One region of the Pseudomonas sp. LB3P93 genome, then DNA from elsewhere that is predicted to be linked to it. Evidence: predicted binding sites of a transcription regulator. Region 1 holds the regulator's gene; each other region holds the start of a gene.
What was found. Region 1 encodes sigma-54, which starts transcription at its own class of promoters, with help from an activator protein. Its sites were predicted from a motif close to ANTGGCATNNANNTTGCTNT; they were not measured.

Region 1 (4,381 bases):
GTGCTACGGGCAGCAAGGTCACCGAGTCGCGTCCGCGCATTGACATGGTGATCCAGCCCAAGCCGAAAACCGACGAGAAAAAGGCCCAGTAATGGCAACTCTGAAAGCTCAGCATCTGGCCAAGAGCTACAAGAGCCGACAGGTCGTGCGTGACGTCAGCTTGTCCATCGACAGCGGTCAGATCGTCGGCCTGCTGGGTCCTAACGGCGCCGGCAAGACCACCTGCTTCTACATGATCGTTGGCCTGGTGCAGGCCGATCAGGGTCGCGTACTGATCGACGACCTGGACGTCAGCCACCAGCCGATGCACGGTCGTGCGAAGGCCGGTATCGGCTATCTTCCGCAAGAAGCGTCGATCTTCCGCAAACTGTCGGTGGCCGACAACATCATGGCCATCCTCGAGACCCGCAAGGAACTCGACAAAGCCGATCGTCGCAAGGAGCTGGAAAGCCTGCTGCAGGAATTCCATATCAGCCACATCCGCGACAACCTCGGCATGAGCCTGTCCGGTGGTGAACGTCGCCGTGTGGAAATCGCCCGGGCACTGGCCACCAACCCGAAATTCATCCTGCTCGACGAACCTTTCGCCGGTGTGGACCCGATTTCGGTGGGCGACATCAAACAGATCATCTATCACCTCAAGGCCAAAGGCATTGGCGTGCTGATCACGGACCACAACGTCCGTGAAACCCTGGACATCTGCGAAACCGCCTACATCGTCAATGATGGCCAGCTGATCGCTGAAGGTGACTCCGCCACCATCCTGGCCAACGAACTGGTCAAGGAAGTGTATCTGGGCCATGAGTTCCGCCTTTAAGCACTGAGGTGTCTGGCTGATTGTCCGAGCGCTTGTCTCGATAAAAAATCAATACTTTTTTATTGTTACAGCGCTCTAGGCAAACGCTGCAGTTTCGGGCATATAATTTGCTTATGTTTGGCGCTCCGGCGCCCTGTAGTGGATGGCGCATGTGCGCCGGCGAATAAGGTGTTAAGCCCCTGCCATGAAACCATCGCTAGTCTTGAGAATGGGCCAGCAGCTGACGATGACACCGCAGCTGCAACAGGCCATCCGCCTGCTCCAATTGTCGACCCTGGACCTGCAACAGGAAATCCAGGAGGCCCTGGAGTCCAATCCGATGCTCGAACGCCAGGAAGAAGGCGACGACTTCGATAACGCCGACCCCTTGGCCGACAAAGCCGAACAACTACCCAACGCCGATGTTTCGGAACCCTCCTACCAGGAAACCGCCCCCACGGTGGATAACCTCGAGGAAGGTGACTGGAACGAGCGCATTCCCAACGAACTGCCCGTCGATACCGCGTGGGAAGACGTCTACCAGACCAGCGCCAGCAGCCTGCCGAGCAACGATGACGACGAGTGGGATTTCACCACCCGCACATCGGCCGGCGAAAGCCTGCAAAGCCATTTGCTGTGGCAACTGAACCTGGCACCGATGTCCGACACCGATCGTCTGATCGCCGTGACCCTGATCGACTGCATCAACAATCAGGGCTACCTGGACGAAACCCTCGAGGAAATTCTCGAGGCCTTCGATCCGGAACTGGACATCGAACTGGACGAGATCGAAGCCGTCCTGCACCGCATCCAGCAATTCGAACCTGCCGGCATTGGCGCCCGCAACCTGGGCGAATGCCTGCTGCTGCAACTGCGCCAACTGCCCGCCAAGACGCCTTGGTTGGCCGAAGCCAAGCGTCTGGTCAGCGACTACATCGACCTGCTCGGCAGCCGCGACTACAGCCAGCTGATGCGCCGCATGAAGCTCAAGGAAGATGAACTGCGCCAGGTGATCGAGCTGGTGCAGAGCCTCAACCCGCGTCCAGGCTCGCAGATCGAATCCAGCGAAGCCGAATACGTTGTTCCTGACGTGATCGTGCGCAAGGACAACGAGCGCTGGCTGGTCGAGCTGAACCAGGAATCCGTACCACGGCTGCGGGTCAACGCCCAATACGCCGGTTTTGTGCGCCGCGCCGACACCAGCGCCGACAACACGTTCATGCGCAATCAGTTGCAAGAAGCCCGCTGGTTCATCAAGAGCCTGCAAAGCCGCAACGAAACCCTGATGAAAGTAGCCACCCAGATTGTCGAGCATCAGCGCGGCTTCCTGGAATACGGCGACGAAGCGATGAAACCGTTGGTGCTGCATGACATCGCCGAAGCGGTGGGGATGCATGAGTCAACGATTTCACGGGTGACCACGCAGAAATTCATGCATACCCCTCGGGGCATATATGAACTGAAATACTTTTTCTCCAGCCACGTCAGCACCTCCGAAGGCGGTGAATGCTCGTCCACAGCGATCCGCGCGATCATCAAAAAACTGGTTGCTGCGGAAAATCAGAAAAAGCCGTTGAGTGACAGCAAGATCGCTGGTTTACTGGAGGCACAAGGCATTCAGGTGGCTCGCCGCACCGTCGCCAAGTACCGCGAATCCCTCGGGATCGCGCCTTCGAGCGAACGCAAGCGGTTGATGTAGAGCCACGCCACAGCGTTCCAGTGGCAGGCATTTCTGCCTGCCGCTTTATGCACTGGCAACGAAGGAGAAGCTGTATGCAAGTCAACATCAGTGGACACCAACTGGAAGTGACCGAACCTCTTCGCACCTACATCGGCGAAAAACTCGAACGATTAGAGAGGCATTTCGACAAGATCACCAACGTGCAGGTCACGATGACGGTCGAAAAGCTCAAGCAGAAAATCGAAGCCACGCTGCATATTCCCGGGAATGAAGTGGTCGCCAACGCGGAACATACTGATATGTACGCGGCGATCGACGCACTCACCGACAAGCTCGATAAACAACTCAAAAAGCATAAGGAAAAGACCCAGAGCCTCCTCCAGGGCGCGACCGGTCGTTAACACTCCCAACCCATGATCCGACTTGAAAGCATCCTGACCCCCGGCCGTTCCCTCGTGAACGTGCCGGGCGGCAGCAAAAAGAAAGCCCTCGAGCAAATTGCCAACCTTATCCATAAAGAAGTCCCGGATCTGGAGATGCAAGATGTCTTCGAGGCTCTGATCGCCCGTGAAAAACTTGGCTCGACCGGTTTTGGAAACGGCATCGCCATCCCCCACTGCCGCCTCAAGGGTTGTAACTCGCCCATCAGTGCCTTGATGCACCTGGACGCCCCCATCGATTTCGACGCCATCGACGGCGCCCCGGTTGACCTGCTGTTCGTTCTGCTGGTCCCGCAAGCCGCCACCGATGCGCACCTGGAGCTACTGCGCCAGATCGCCAGCATGCTCGATCGCAAGGAAGTGCGCGAAAAACTGCGCAGCGCCCCGAGCAATGAAGCCTTGTATCAGGTTGTCCTGGACGAGCAAAACGGTCAGTAATCATGCGCTTGATCATTGTCAGTGGCCGTTCCGGCTCAGGTAAAAGTACCGCACTCGATGTTCTCGAGGACAACGGCTACTACTGCATCGACAACCTGCCCGCCGGATTGCTGCCGGAACTGGCCGAGCGCGCGCTGATTCATACCGAGCTGGCACAACCGCTGGTTGCCGTATCCATCGATGCGCGCAACCTGCCAAGTCATCTGTCGCGGTTTCCGGAACTGCTGGAAGAAGTCCGCAGTCGGCATATCAAGTGTGATGTGCTGTATCTGGACGCCGACGAAGAAACGCTGCTCAAACGCTTTTCGGAAACCCGTCGTCGCCACCCATTGAGCAACGCCAATCGCTCGCTGGCCGAGGCGATTCAAGACGAGTCCCAGTTGCTGGGCCCTATCGCCGACCTGGCCGACCTCAAGGTCAACACCACCAACCTGAACCTGTATCAGCTGCGCGATACCATCAAGCTGCGGCTGTTGAACCAGCCGGAAGCCGGCACTGCGTTCCTGGTGGAGTCTTTCGGGTTCAAGCGTGGCATGCCGGTAGATGCGGACCTGGTCTTCGATGTGCGTTGCCTGCCCAACCCTTACTGGAAGCCGGAATTGCGCGAGCAGTCCGGGCTGGATCAACCGGTGGCCGAGTACCTGGCGGCCCAACCGGACGTCGAAGAGATGTTCCAGGACATTTCCACGTACCTGCTCAAGTGGTTGCCGCGCTTTGCCGCCAGCAACCGCGCTTATGTCACCATTGCCATTGGCTGCACCGGCGGGCATCACCGCTCCGTCTACCTGACCGAACGTCTGGGCCAGGTCCTGCAACAATCCCTGAAGAACGTCCAGGTTCGCCACCGCGACCTCAGCTAAAGGATTCACATCGCGATGCCTGCTCTGGAAATCGAAATCATCAACAAGCTGGGCCTGCATGCCCGCGCTTCGGCAAAATTCGTTGGCGTTGCGGGTCAGTTCCCGGATTGCACGATCAGAGTGGGACGCACACCGGAATCCACGGTCGATGGCAAAAGCATCATGG
Region 2 (4,381 bases), 990 kb from region 1:
TGGTGATCGACGACGGCATGCGTTTCGTCGCCACCACCACCGAAAAATTCGACGTGATCATTTCCGACTCCACCGACCCGATCGGTCCGGGTGAAGTGCTGTTCTCGGAAAACTTCTACCAGGCCTGCCGTCGCTGCCTGAACGAAGGCGGCATCCTGGTCACCCAGAACGGCACCCCGTTCATGCAGATCGAAGAAGTCAAAACCACCGCAGGTCGCCTGCGCAGCCTGTTCCCGGACTGGCACTTCTATCAGGCCGCCGTGCCAACCTACATCGGTGGATCGATGACCTTTGCCTGGGGCGCGACGAACACCGCCTACCGCAAATTGTCCCGTGAAACCTTGCAACAGCGTTTCGCCGGCAGCGGCATCATCACCCGCTACTACAACCCGGAAATCCACATCGGCGCCTTCGCCTTGCCGCAATACGTGCTGCAAGCGGTGAACAAGCCAAGCAACGACTAAACTGAAGATGTACGCACCCCCTGTAGGAGCTGGCTTGCTAGCGATTGGATCGACGCGGTGTGTCAGACAAGCCGCAGCGTCTGCATCGCTAGCAAGCCAGCTCCTGCAGGGACCGTGTTTTTCATGTTTGTGTGCGGTAATCCGGGGGAACGATCAGTCAGGCCAAAAGTCCAGATGGTTGTAAGCCCATTTGCGGGTTTGTTCGAGGAGGCACTGATGCAAAAGTGGAAAATCACTTTCGTGGATGATCACGGTGAAACGGTCGATGAAGTCTTCGAGTGCGAGGAGTGCCCGGACAACGAGCATGCCGCCAAACTCATCAAGGCCCGGCTCCTTCCTGTCGCTGCCGAACTGGATCTGAATGATCTGGAAGGGCGAACTGCCGATGCGACCGTCAAAAGTCTCAAGACCCAGAACAGCATACAAATTCTCGGCATCACGCCAATCTGAACATCTCCTGTCTCAATCCTATCCAGGCCTTGGCAGCGCCTCTGTCTTGGGGCTACTCTGCAAGCGAGATCAGCGAACGGATCGCTAAGGTCTGGTCTTGTCAGCTACATGCTTGCTTCCCACCGGCAACGCTGTTGCCGCATCGCTCGCACCAATCGGTTGCGAGTGCCGGGAATACGGAAAGTCTATCCATCAATTTGAGGGGGACGTTTCATGAGCACAGCCTATCAAGAAGACATCAGCAGCAGCGTGCTGCGCCGCATGAAAGAAGGCGGTTTCGACTTTTCACGATTCCATCCCATCGAGTTCTACGCCATTTTCCCGGACGAGGAGCGGGCACGCAGGGCGGCAGGGCATTACTGTGGTGAATCCTTGAATGCACAAATCAGCGTGCGTGATGACGGCGCGTGGGCCCTGGAACTGAGCAAAGTGATGTACGCCACCTATGACGGCATTGGCGACTTTGAGCAGGACTTCGAGGCGGTGGTCGAGCCTCTGGGCGGCATCATCGAAGGATGGGGCGTCAAGCAGGAGGTACGAGGGCTACTCGCATAAGCTTATGAACAGTGACAACGCTCAGCAACGGCTGACCTTCGGGTTGGCCGTTTTCGTTTGTGGCGCTCGGAACATCCCCTCGGCAAAACCCTGAAACAAGAATCCGGCGCAAAAAAAACCGCCTGAGCAGGCGGCTAAAGGGAAGTTCGTTCAGGTTTTGCAGAGAATGCGCGGATTATCCGCATCGACTCCCGGGCAGTGAAATCAACTCTGACTATGCTGGTGATAGGCGACAACGTCGCCTTGCAATGAAGCGGGGGCGATCAGCGTGGGGCATTTGCTGCACAGGATTGGTGCGGTGCAAACGGCGTCATTATCCAACTGGTTGATAACAAAGCGTTTCTGCCGATGGCACGGGCCTTGCGAAGCCTAGATGTCCGGGTGACAAGGAGTACGGCATGATCCGCACCTATTTTGATGAGATGTACGATGCCGGCGGCCAGGTCCGCCCGCATTATCGGGAGTTTGCCCGTTGGCTGGCCGAGACGCCTGACGAGCTATTGGCACAACGGCGACGCGAGGCCGATCTGCTGTTTCATCGTGCCGGGATTACCTTCACGCTCTACGGTGACGAGCAGGGGACAGAGCGCCTGATTCCTTTCGATACCATCCCGCGCAGCATCCCCGCCAGTGAATGGCGGATCGTCGAGCGCGGCTGTATCCAGCGGGTCAAGGCGTTGAACATGTTCCTCGCCGACCTCTACCACGAGCAGCGCATCATCAAGGCCGGCATCATCCCGGCCGAGCAAGTGCTGGCCAACGAGCAATACCAGTTGGCGATGCAAGGGCTGGATCTGCACCGCGATATCTATTCGCACATCTCCGGCGTCGATCTGGTGCGCGATGGCGACGGCACGTACTACGTGCTTGAAGACAACCTGCGTACACCCAGCGGCGTGAGCTACATGCTCGAAGACCGCAAAATGATGATGCGCCTGTTCCCCGAGTTGTTCTCGGCCCAGCGCATCGCACCGATTGATCACTATCCGAACCTGCTGCTCGACACCCTGAAAAGCTCCAGCCCGATCGATAACCCGAGCGTGGTGGTGCTGACGCCGGGTCGCTTCAACAGCGCGTTTTTCGAGCATGCCTTCCTGGCACGGGAGATGGGCGTCGAGTTGGTGGAAGGCGCGGACCTGTTCGTGCGTGACGACAAGGTGTTCATGCGCACCACGGACGGACCGAAAGCCGTCGACGTCATTTACCGTCGCCTCGACGATGCGTTCCTCGATCCGCTGGCGTTCAACCCGGACTCGATGCTCGGCGTTCCAGGGCTGCTGTCGTCTTATCGCTCCGGCAACGTGGTGCTGGCCAATGCCATCGGCACCGGGGTCGCGGACGACAAGTCGGTGTATCCGTTTGTCACGGACATGATCCGTTTCTACCTGGACGAAGAACCGATCCTGAAGAATGTGCCGACGTTCCAGTGTCGCAATCCTTCTGAACTGTCCCACGTGCTGGCCAATCTGCCAGACCTGGTGGTCAAGGAAACCCAGGGCTCCGGCGGTTACGGAATGCTGGTGGGGCCGGCTGCGACGGCGGCGGAAATCGAGTCTTTCCGCGCGCGGATCAAAGCCAAGCCTCACGCGTATATCGCGCAACCGACATTGTCCCTGTCGACCTGTCCGACCTTTGTCGAAAACGGCATTGCGCCACGCCACATCGACCTGCGTCCGTTTGTTTTGTCTGGCCGCGAAACCCGGGTTGTGCCCGGTGGTTTGACCCGTGTCGCCCTGCGTGAAGGCTCCCTGGTGGTGAACTCATCCCAAGGCGGCGGAACCAAGGACACCTGGGTGGTCGAGGATTGAAGGAAGCTTGCCATGTTAAGTAGAACTGCCTCGGATTTGTATTGGATGTCGCGTTACCTGGAGCGGGCGGAAAACCTCGCACGGATGCTCGACATCAGTTATTCGCTGTCGCTGATGCCGCAGGATGGTCGCGGCGACGGCCTGCACGAACTGGCCATGCCGCTGTTGATCACCGGCACTCTGGACGATTACCTGGAGCGCCACGGTGACTTGCACGCCGAACGGCTGCTGCATTTCTTTGCCCTGGATGCGGCCAACCCGGCGAGCATCTACAGCTGCCTCGGCTCGGCGCGGGCCAGTGCTCATGCGGTGCGGGGTCGAATCACCGCCGACATGTGGGAAAACATCAACGCCACGTGGCTGGAAATTCGCGGGATCGCCGAGCAGGGCTTGAGTCGTTACGGCATGAGCCGCTTTTGCGAGTGGATCAAGGAACGTTCCCACCTGTTCCGTGGCGCGTCCTACGGCACGATCATGCGTAACGATGCGTTCCGCTTTATTCGCTTGGGAACGTTTATCGAACGGGCCGACAACACGTTGCGCCTGCTCGACGCCCGTTACGAAATGGCCGGCGACCAGGCCGAAGCGGTCAGCGATGGCACCGCTCACGCCTATTACCAGTGGAGCGCTTTATTAAGGGCGTTGTCGTCGTTCGAGGCCTACACCGAGATCTACCGCGACGCACCCGGCGCCCGGCATGTGGCCGAGTTGCTGTTGCTGCGCGCCGATGTGCCACGTTCCCTGCGCGCCTGCACCGAAGAAATCGACCAGATCCTCGCCCAACTGCCGGGGGCCAACGGCCGCCCCGCGCAACGTCTGGCGGCGGAGATGGACGCGCGCCTGCGTTACACCGGCATCAACGAAATTCTCGACGAAGGCTTGCACGCCTGGCTGACCGAATTCATCCCGCTGGTGCGCCAGTTGGGTAACGCCATTCACAGTTCCTACCTGGAGGCTGCATGAGACTTTCCATTAGCCACGAAACCACCTATCACTACGAAGATCAGGTGCGGGCGAGCATCCAGTACTTGCGACTGACACCCCACGACAGCGAGCGTCAGCACGTGCTCAGTTGGCAACTCGACCTGCCACGCCCGGTGCGCG
Region 3 (4,381 bases), 720 kb from region 1:
GGCATAAAAAAGACCTCCCGAAGGAGGCCTCTTTTTGTCACGCCGCTTGCGCAGGCGCTACCGGATCAGCAGCTGTAGTACAGCTCATATTCCAGTGGGTGTACGAAGGTGCGTACCTTGATTTCTTCTTCGCTTTTCAGAGCGATGTAAGCGTCGATGAAATCATCGGAGAACACGCCGCCTTTGGTCAGGAACGCGCGACCTTTGTCCAGCTCTTCCAGGGCTTCTTTCAGGCTGCCGCAAACTTGTGGGATCTCTTTCGCCTCTTCAGGCGGCAGGTCGTACAGGTTTTTGTCAGCTGCGTCGCCAGGGTGGATCTTGTTCTGGATACCGTCCAGGCCGGCCATTACCAGGGCAGCGAAGGCCAGGTACGGGTTGGCTGCCGGATCCGGGAAGCGCGCTTCGATACGGCGAGCGCGAGGGCTGGACACGTAAGGAATACGGATCGAAGCGGAACGGTTGCGAGCCGAGTAGGCCAGCATTACCGGAGCTTCGAAACCTGGGACCAGACGCTTGTAGGAGTTGGTCGACGGGTTGGTGAAGCCGTTCAGGGCCTTACCGTGCTTGATGATGCCGCCGATGAAGTACAGAGCGGTGTCGGACAGGCCGGCATAACCTTCGCCAGCGAAGGTGTTCTTGCCATCTTTGGCGATGGACAAGTGAACGTGCATACCCGAACCGTTATCGCCGTACAGAGGCTTAGGCATGAAGGTCGCGGTGCGGCCGTAAGCGACAGCAACGTTGTGCACGCAGTACTTCAGGGTCTGAACTTCGTCAGCCTTGGCGACCAGGGTGTTGAACTTCACACCGATTTCGTTCTGACCGGCAGTTGCCACTTCGTGGTGGTGAACTTCGATGACCAGACCCATCTCTTCCATGGCGTTGCACATGGAGGTACGGATTTCGTGGTCGTGGTCGAACGGTGGAACCGGGAAGTAACCGCCTTTGATACCTGGACGGTGGCCATGGTTGCCGCCTTCGATGTCCTGGTCGGACATCCAGGAACCTTGTTCGGAGAAGATTTTGAACATCGAACCGGAGATGTCGGACTTGAACTTCACTTGGTCGAAGATGAAGAACTCAGGCTCCGGGCCAACGAATACGGTGTCGCCGATACCGGTCGATTTCAGGTATTCCTCGGCACGCTTGGCGATCGCACGTGGGTCGCGATCGTAGCCTTGCATGGTCGACGGCTCGATGACGTCGCACACAATGATCAGCGTTGGGTCTTCGGTGAACGGGTCGAGAACGGCAGTGCTGTCGTCCGGCAGCAGGATCATGTCGGAAGCTTCGATGCCTTTCCAGCCAGCGATGGAGGAACCGTCGAACATTTTGCCTTCTTCGAAGAAAGCTTCATCCAGCGCGTCGCGAGCCGGCATGGTCACGTGGTGCTGAGTGCCTTTGGTGTCCGTGAAGCGCAGATCAATCCACTTGACGTCATGATCTTTGATGAGTTGAACCGACTTCGACATAGTGTCCTCCGGGTGGCTTCGGGCTTAGTAGTGGATGCCCTTAGAATGTGGGTGATGCCGGCGCGAATACTCTGCCAAGGCAACCTGCCTCACAAGGGAGCAAATTGCATGCCAGTGCCCCACCATGGGTTTTTTGCCCCAATAACACGCTTATAAAGGCACAAAGCGTCTGAAAGCTGAAAATCTCGCCCTACAATGTAGCGTCAAAAACAACAAATGACCTGTTTTGGTGCGCGCAAAACCTTCTGCACATTAACTGGTTAAACCTTGAGCAATTTCCGCTATAATCCGCGCCCCCCTTTTTCGGCTGGCCCAGCGCGCGCTGTTTTCATGAAACTAATCGTAAAAGTCTTCCCCGAGATCACCATCAAGAGCCGCCCGGTACGGATGCGTTTCATCCGCCAGTTGGCCAAAAACATCCGTACCGTGCTCCGCGACCTGGACCCGGCTGTGGTGGTGAACGGTGTGTGGGACAATCTCGAGCTGGAAACACGCGTCAGCGAGCCCAAAGCCCTGAAGGAGATGACCGAGCGCCTGAGCTGCATGCCGGGCATCGCGCATTTCCTGCAAGTCGACGAATACCCGCTGGGCGACTTCGACGATATCGTCGCCAAGTGCAAGCAGCACTTCGGTGATGCGTTGGCCGGGAAGATCTTTTCGGTGCGCTGCAAACGTGCCGGCAAGCATGAATTCAGTTCGATGGACGTCGAGAAATACGTCGGCAGCCAACTGCGTCGTCAGTGCGGCGCCGCCGGAATCTCGCTTAAAGAGCCGGAAATCGAAGTCCGCATCGAAATTCGCGACAAACGGTTGTTCGTGATCCATAGCCAGCACAACAGCATCGGTGGATATCCGCTGGGTGCCCTGGAACAGACGCTTGTGCTGATGTCTGGCGGTTTCGATTCGACCGTTGCGTCTTACCAGATCATGCGCCGTGGTCTGATGAGCCATTTCTGCTTCTTCAATCTAGGCGGACGGGCCCATGAACTGGGCGTCATGGAAGTCGCGCACTTCATCTGGAAGAAGTACGGCAGCTCCCAACGCGTGTTATTTGTAAGTGTGCCATTCGAAGAAGTACTGGGAGAAATTCTCGGGAAAGTCGATAACAGTCATATGGGTGTAGTTTTGAAGCGTATGATGTTGCGCGCTGCTTCCCGTATTGCCGATCGGCTGGACATCGATGCGCTGGTTACCGGCGAGGCGATTTCCCAGGTGTCGAGCCAGACACTGCCGAACCTGTCCGTGATCGACTGCGTGACCGACAAGCTGGTCTTGCGTCCGCTGATCGCCAGTCACAAGCAGGACATCATCGACCTGGCCAACGAAATCGGCACTGCCGACTTCGCCAAGCACATGCCGGAATACTGCGGGGTCATCTCGGTGAACCCCAAGACCCACGCCAAGCGTCCGCGCGTGGAGTACGAAGAACAACAGTTCGACATGGCAGTCCTTGAGCGTGCGCTCGAGAACGCCAAACTGGTGCCGATCGATCGCGTGATCGACGAATTGGGCCAGGATGTGCAGATTGAAGAAGTCAGCGAAGCGCTGGCCGGTCAGATCGTCATCGACATCCGTCACCCGGACGCCGCTGAAGACGACCCGCTGGACTTGGCTGGCATCGACATACAAACGATGCCGTTTTATGCATTGAACGCTCGTTTCAAGGAACTGGACCCTACTCGCCAGTACCTGCTGTATTGCGACAAAGGCGTGATGAGTCGCCTGCATGCCCACCATTTGCTCAGTGAGGGGCATGCCAATGTGCGCGTTTATCGACCGAGCTAAGAGCCCGGGGCTGTTTGCCTGTGGCCTGCGTCACCGGCCCCCCGACTCTGCCGTCAAGCTGTAACGGCAAGGCCTGACTCTACTGTTAATCGCTGCCACGACCTGTCAGCACACCGAATCCTCTGATCGAGATACACAAGTGATCGAAAATCTACGCAACATCGCCATCATTGCTCACGTTGACCATGGTAAGACCACCCTGGTAGACAAACTCTTGCGTCAATCCGGCACCCTGGAGCGCAACGAGCTCAACGACGAGCGCGTGATGGACTCCAACGACCAGGAGAAAGAGCGCGGTATTACCATTCTGGCGAAAAACACCGCCATCAACTGGAACGGCTACCACATCAACATCGTGGACACCCCGGGCCACGCCGACTTCGGCGGCGAAGTTGAACGCGTAATGTCGATGGTTGACTCCGTTCTGCTGCTGGTTGACGCTCAAGACGGCCCTATGCCGCAAACCCGTTTCGTGACCAAGAAGGCTTTCGAAGCCGGCCTGCGTCCAATCGTGGTCATCAACAAGGTTGACCGTCCAGGCGCGCGTCCGGACTGGGTTCTGGACCAGATCTTCGACCTGTTCGACAACCTCGGTGCTACCGAAGAACAGCTGGACTTCAAAGTCGTCTACGCCTCGGCCCTGAACGGCATTGCCGGTCTGGAACACACCGCCATGGCTGAAGACATGACCCCGCTGTACCAGTCGATCGTCGACAACGTACCTGCGCCGAAAGTTGACCGTGACGGTCCGTTCCAGATGCAAATCTCGGCACTGGACTACAACAGCTTCCTGGGCATCATCGGCGTTGGCCGTATCGCTCGTGGTCGCGTCAAGCCGAACACCCAGGTTGTGGCGATCGATGCCGACGGCAAGCGCCGTAACGGCCGTATCCTGAAGCTGATGGGTCACCACGGTCTGCACCGCGTTGACGTTGAAGAAGCAGCTGCCGGCGACATCGTCTGCATCAGCGGCTTCGATTCGCTGTTCATCTCCGACACTCTGTGCGACCCACTGAACGTCGAAGCGATGAAGCCGCTGACCGTTGACGAACCAACTGTTTCCATGACCTTCCAGGTTAACGACTCGCCGTTCTGCGGTCGTGAAGGCAAGTTCGTCACCAGCC
Region 4 (4,381 bases), 1.1 Mb from region 1:
CGGCGCATCAGGGTGTAGGCCTCTTCCTCGTTGCAGTCCTTCATTTTCATCAGCAGCCCTTTGGCCAGCTCGATGCGCTTGCGCTCGGCCAGTTGCTGGTCGCGGGCGTTGAGTTGGGCACGCAGGGCCTGGTCGCTTTCAAAGCGTGCCATGGCCACGTCGAGAATCGGCTGCAAGCGTTGTGCGTGAATGCCTTCGACGATGTAGGCACTGACCCCGGACTTGATCGCCTGGCGCATCACATCGGGATCATGTTCGTCGGTAAACATCACAATCGGCCGCGGTTGGTCGCGGCTCACGAGCACCACTTGCTCCATCACATCGCGGCTCGGTGACTCGGTATCGATCAGAATCACGTCCGGGCGCACCGTTTCGACGCGCGCGGGCAAGTCGATGGTCAGGCCGGATTCATCGATGACCTCGAACCCGGCCTCGGTCAGGGCCGCTTTCAGGCGACCGACTTTCTTCGCGGTGTCGTTGATCAGCAGGATACGCAACATATTCGCAGTCTCCTGTCAGCGGCTGGCGAGAAGGGGTGAGCTGTCGCTCATGGCGTGCAGCTTGAAACTGCGGGCGTAGCCGGTCGGGTCGGAGCCGTCCCAGATTTTGCCGTCGATCAACTGGCTGCTGCGCATTTCCTGGCTCCCGGCGGCAACCCCGACTGCGCTGGCGGCCTCACGGAACAAGTCTAGTTGCTGGACCTGACGGGCCACACCGAGGTAGTCCGGGTCGTCGCGCAACAAGCCCCAGCGGCGGAACTGGGTCATGAACCACATACCGTCGGACAAATACGGCAGGTTGACCTCACCGCTCGCATGGAAGCGCAGCGCGTGCGGGTCCTGCCAACGATTGCCGAGGCCATCGGCGTAGTCTCCGAGCAAGCGCGGTTCGATGCAATCGAGCGGCGCATCGAGGTATTCGGGCGCACTCAACAACTTCGCGGTGCTGCGGCGGTTTTCGCTGCTGTCTTCGATGAAGCGACTGGCTTCGAGGATCGCCATCACCAGCGCCCGGGCGGTGTTGGGATATTGCTCGACAAAAGCGCGGGTGCAACCGAGAACTTTTTCCGGGTGATCGGGCCAGATGCTTTGGCTCGTCGCCATCGTGAACCCCAGATTCTGTTTCACCGCGCTGGCGGACCACGGCTCGCCGACGCAAAAGCCATCGATGCGCCCGGCTTGCAGGTGCGCGACCATTTGCGGCGGCGGCACCACTACGCTGTCGACGTCCTGCAACGGATGAATACCCTGACTCGCCAGCCAGTAATACAGCCACATGGCGTGTGTGCCGGTGGGAAATGTCTGGGCGAAGGTCAGTTTTGGGCGACTTTGGTGCACGTGCCGGTCCAGTGCTTCAGGACTGGTCACCCCCAAGGCTTGCAAGCCATGAGAAAGGTTGATGCTCTGGCCGTTCTGGTTCAGGCCCATGAGCACCGCCATGTCGGTCGACGCCACGCCACCGATGCCCAAATGCACGGCGTAAATCAGGCCGTACAGGCTGTGGGCGGCGTCGAGTTCGCCGCTGACCAGTTTGTCCCGCAAGTTAGCCCAGGACGACTGGCGCTTGAGGTTCAGGGTCAGGCCGTAAGGCTGTGCGAAACCCTGCGTAGCCGCGACCACCACCGAGGCGCAGTCACTCAGGGCCATGAAGCCCAGATTGATTTCGGTCTTTTCCGGGGCATCGCTGCCATTGACCCAGGCCAATGGACCCGTTGTGGTTTCATTCATGGCTGAACACCTTTCAAAAAAAAGCGTCGTACCGGGCTGCTTGCCAGGGCAAGGCCAAGTGACGACGCCTTTGTCTTTCGACTCATCCCGTCGTTGGCATGAGTGCTGATGCCAGTGATGGTGCAAGGCATATGCCATCGCCCGCTGATTTTGTTGCGCGCCTCGCTTGCGACCGCGATGCCCGGCTATAATCGCCGCCTCATTTCGCCGCCATTCGAGTCAAAACCGCCCATGTACACCCTGGCCCGTCAGCTGTTGTTCAAACTTTCCCCGGAAACCTCCCACGATCTGTCCCTGGACCTGATCGGCGCGGGCGGGCGTTTGGGCCTCAACGGCTTGCTGTGCAAGGCGCCGGCGAAAATGCCGGTGAACGTCATGGGGCTGGAGTTTCCGAACCCGGTAGGGTTGGCGGCCGGTCTGGACAAGAACGGCGCGGCCATCGACGGTTTCGCCCAGCTGGGTTTCGGCTTCGTCGAAATCGGCACCATCACCCCGCGTCCGCAGCCCGGCAACCCGAAACCACGGATTTTCCGTCTGCCGGATGCAGAGGCGATCATCAACCGCATGGGTTTCAACAACCTCGGCGTCGATCACCTGCTGGCCCGCGTGGCGGCGGCCAAGTACAAGGGCGTGCTGGGCATCAACATCGGCAAGAACTTCGATACCCCGGTTGAACGCGCGGTCGACGATTACCTGATCTGCCTGGACAAGGTCTACGCCCACGCCAGCTACGTGACGGTCAACGTCAGCTCGCCGAACACCCCGGGCCTACGCAGCCTGCAGTTCGGCGATTCGCTCAAGCAATTGCTCGCCGATCTGGCGACCCGTCGCGCGGAACTGGCGTTGCGCCACGGCAAACATGTACCGCTGGCGATCAAGATCGCGCCGGACATGACCGATGAAGAAACCGCGCAGGTCGCGCAGGCGTTGATCGAAACCGGGATGGACGCAGTGATTGCCACCAACACCACCCTGAGCCGCGTGGGCGTCGAAGGCATGGAGCACGGTGACGAGGCGGGCGGTCTTTCCGGCGCACCGGTTCGCGACAAGAGCACCCACACCGTGAAGGTACTGGCCGCAGAACTGGCCGGCCGCTTGCCGATCATCGCCGTGGGCGGCATCACCGAAGGCAAGCACGCGGCCGAGAAAATCGCTGCGGGCGCGAGCCTGGTGCAGCTTTACTCCGGCTTTATCTACAAAGGCCCGGCGCTGATTCGCGAGTCCGTCGACGCTATCGCCGCCCTACGCTGAACCCTGTAGGAGCGAGCCTTTGTGGCGAGGGAGCTTGCTCCCGCTCGGCTGCGAAGCAGTCGTGTTTTTCCTGACTTACAAGGTTGACTGTATTGGGGCCGCTTCGCAGCCCAGCGGGAGCAAGCTCCCTCGCCACAAAAGCGATTTCACTCGCGTAAGTTTTCAGCAGGCATAAAAAAGGGCTCCTCGAAGGAGCCCCTGGGCCGGAGCCCGCCGCCCGGATGGGGCGTGCGTGGTAAGTCGTTACGTAATCAGATTGTCGTGTCGGAGTGTGTGCCCTGTGTTAGCCGACGGCGTGAAGTTCGTTGAGTCTATGGATTCCCGCAGTGCCGGTCATACCGTCCCAGTTGTCGCCGCGTCCTTCTCGCCAGCCGTTAATCCAGGCTTGACGTACCGACGGTAGAGTAAATGGGCAAAGCTCACGGGATTTGCCACCAACGCCATATTGATATCCGCGCAAAAATGCTCTTTCCAACGGATCACGCTTAAGTCTTCTCATAGGGTGTTGCCCTCACTTGTTGACTGTATTTATCGCGTCGACCTCAATTGAGGTCTGGCAGAAAAAATCCTGCCGTTGGGGCTCGCTGCCGGCGTCGCGAGCCAAGGTGTTGACGCCGTTGCGACGTCAACCTGTGTTGAGTTCTAACCAATGCGTCACATCGAGGGAATGATCGTTTTGTCATAAGAACGTAACCAGAAAGATGCTAAGGCCATAAGTAACGCGATGTTTGTCCCGTGTTTATTGGTCAAAGCCCTGTATGATCGGCCCCCCGCAGGATGATGGGGTTAATCCTTTAGTGAGAATGGCTCCTGTTGAGCAGGATGACTATTCGACGAAGGGTCGACTTATGACATTTTGTTGCTTCAACTTTTTTATCTGCCCGTGCATCTAAGCTCTTCTAACCTGAGCAGCACGGGTGGGACGGCACACCTTCGTGCCACGCGGGCGCTCTTTTAGAAAAGCGCCTGATTGAAAACCGGGCCGGCAATGCGTTGCCGGTTCACTTAGAAAGGCTCTGAAATTCCAATGTCCGATCAATTCGAAATCTTCCTCACTTGCCCAAAAGGCCTTGAAGGCCTGCTCATCGAGGAAGCCGTCGGGCTTGGCCTTGAAGAAGCGCGTGAGCACACTTCGGCCGTGCGCGGCATGGCCACCATGGAAACCGCTTATCGCCTGTGCCTGTGGTCGCGTCTGGCGAACCGGGTGCTGCTGGTGCTCAAGCGGTTCCCGATGAAAGACGCCGAAGACCTGTACCACGGCGTGCTCGACATCGAGTGGCAAGACCACATGCTCAATGACGGCACCCTGGCCGTCGAGTTCAGCGGTCACGGCTCGGGCATCGACAACACTCACTTCGGCGCCCTGAAAGTCAAAGACGCCATCGTCGACAAACTGCGCACCC

Region 2: the regulator sigma-54 is predicted to act here: its motif matches at 1,817-1,836, upstream of ACYZT8_RS09025 (circularly permuted type 2 ATP-grasp protein).
Region 3: the regulator sigma-54 is predicted to act here: its motif matches at 1,569-1,588, upstream of glnA (glutamate--ammonia ligase).
Region 4: the regulator sigma-54 is predicted to act here: its motif matches at 1,847-1,866, upstream of ACYZT8_RS09315 (CmpA/NrtA family ABC transporter substrate-binding protein).

The regions. Positions count from the first base shown of each region.
Region 1 covers NZ_CM142713.1:1,023,038-1,027,418, reverse strand. Annotated here, with positions in the region: gene lptA (lipopolysaccharide transport periplasmic protein LptA) at 1-92, shown strand, start outside; gene lptB (LPS export ABC transporter ATP-binding protein) at 92-817, shown strand; gene ACYZT8_RS04375 (RNA polymerase factor sigma-54) at 1,002-2,495, shown strand; gene hpf (ribosome hibernation-promoting factor, HPF/YfiA family) at 2,570-2,878, shown strand; gene ptsN (PTS IIA-like nitrogen regulatory protein PtsN) at 2,891-3,355, shown strand; gene rapZ (RNase adapter RapZ) at 3,358-4,215, shown strand; gene ACYZT8_RS04355 (HPr family phosphocarrier protein) at 4,231-4,381, shown strand, end outside.
Region 2 covers NZ_CM142713.1:2,012,536-2,016,916, forward strand. Annotated here, with positions in the region: gene speE (polyamine aminopropyltransferase) at 1-464, shown strand, start outside; gene ACYZT8_RS09015 (hypothetical protein) at 681-914, shown strand; gene ACYZT8_RS09020 (ribonuclease E inhibitor RraB) at 1,128-1,469, shown strand; gene ACYZT8_RS09025 (circularly permuted type 2 ATP-grasp protein) at 1,868-3,277, shown strand; gene ACYZT8_RS09030 (alpha-E domain-containing protein) at 3,290-4,240, shown strand; gene ACYZT8_RS09035 (transglutaminase family protein) at 4,237-4,381, shown strand, end outside.
Region 3 covers NZ_CM142713.1:302,762-307,142, forward strand. Annotated here, with positions in the region: gene glnA (glutamate--ammonia ligase) at 66-1,472, opposite strand; gene thiI (tRNA uracil 4-sulfurtransferase ThiI) at 1,803-3,257, shown strand; gene typA (translational GTPase TypA) at 3,397-4,381, shown strand, end outside.
Region 4 covers NZ_CM142713.1:2,080,835-2,085,215, forward strand. Annotated here, with positions in the region: gene ACYZT8_RS09310 (ANTAR domain-containing response regulator) at 1-500, opposite strand, end outside; gene ACYZT8_RS09315 (CmpA/NrtA family ABC transporter substrate-binding protein) at 516-1,727, opposite strand; gene ACYZT8_RS09320 (quinone-dependent dihydroorotate dehydrogenase) at 1,959-2,978, shown strand; gene rmf (ribosome modulation factor) at 3,262-3,477, opposite strand; gene rlmKL (bifunctional 23S rRNA (guanine(2069)-N(7))-methyltransferase RlmK/23S rRNA (guanine(2445)-N(2))-methyltransferase RlmL) at 4,006-4,381, shown strand, end outside.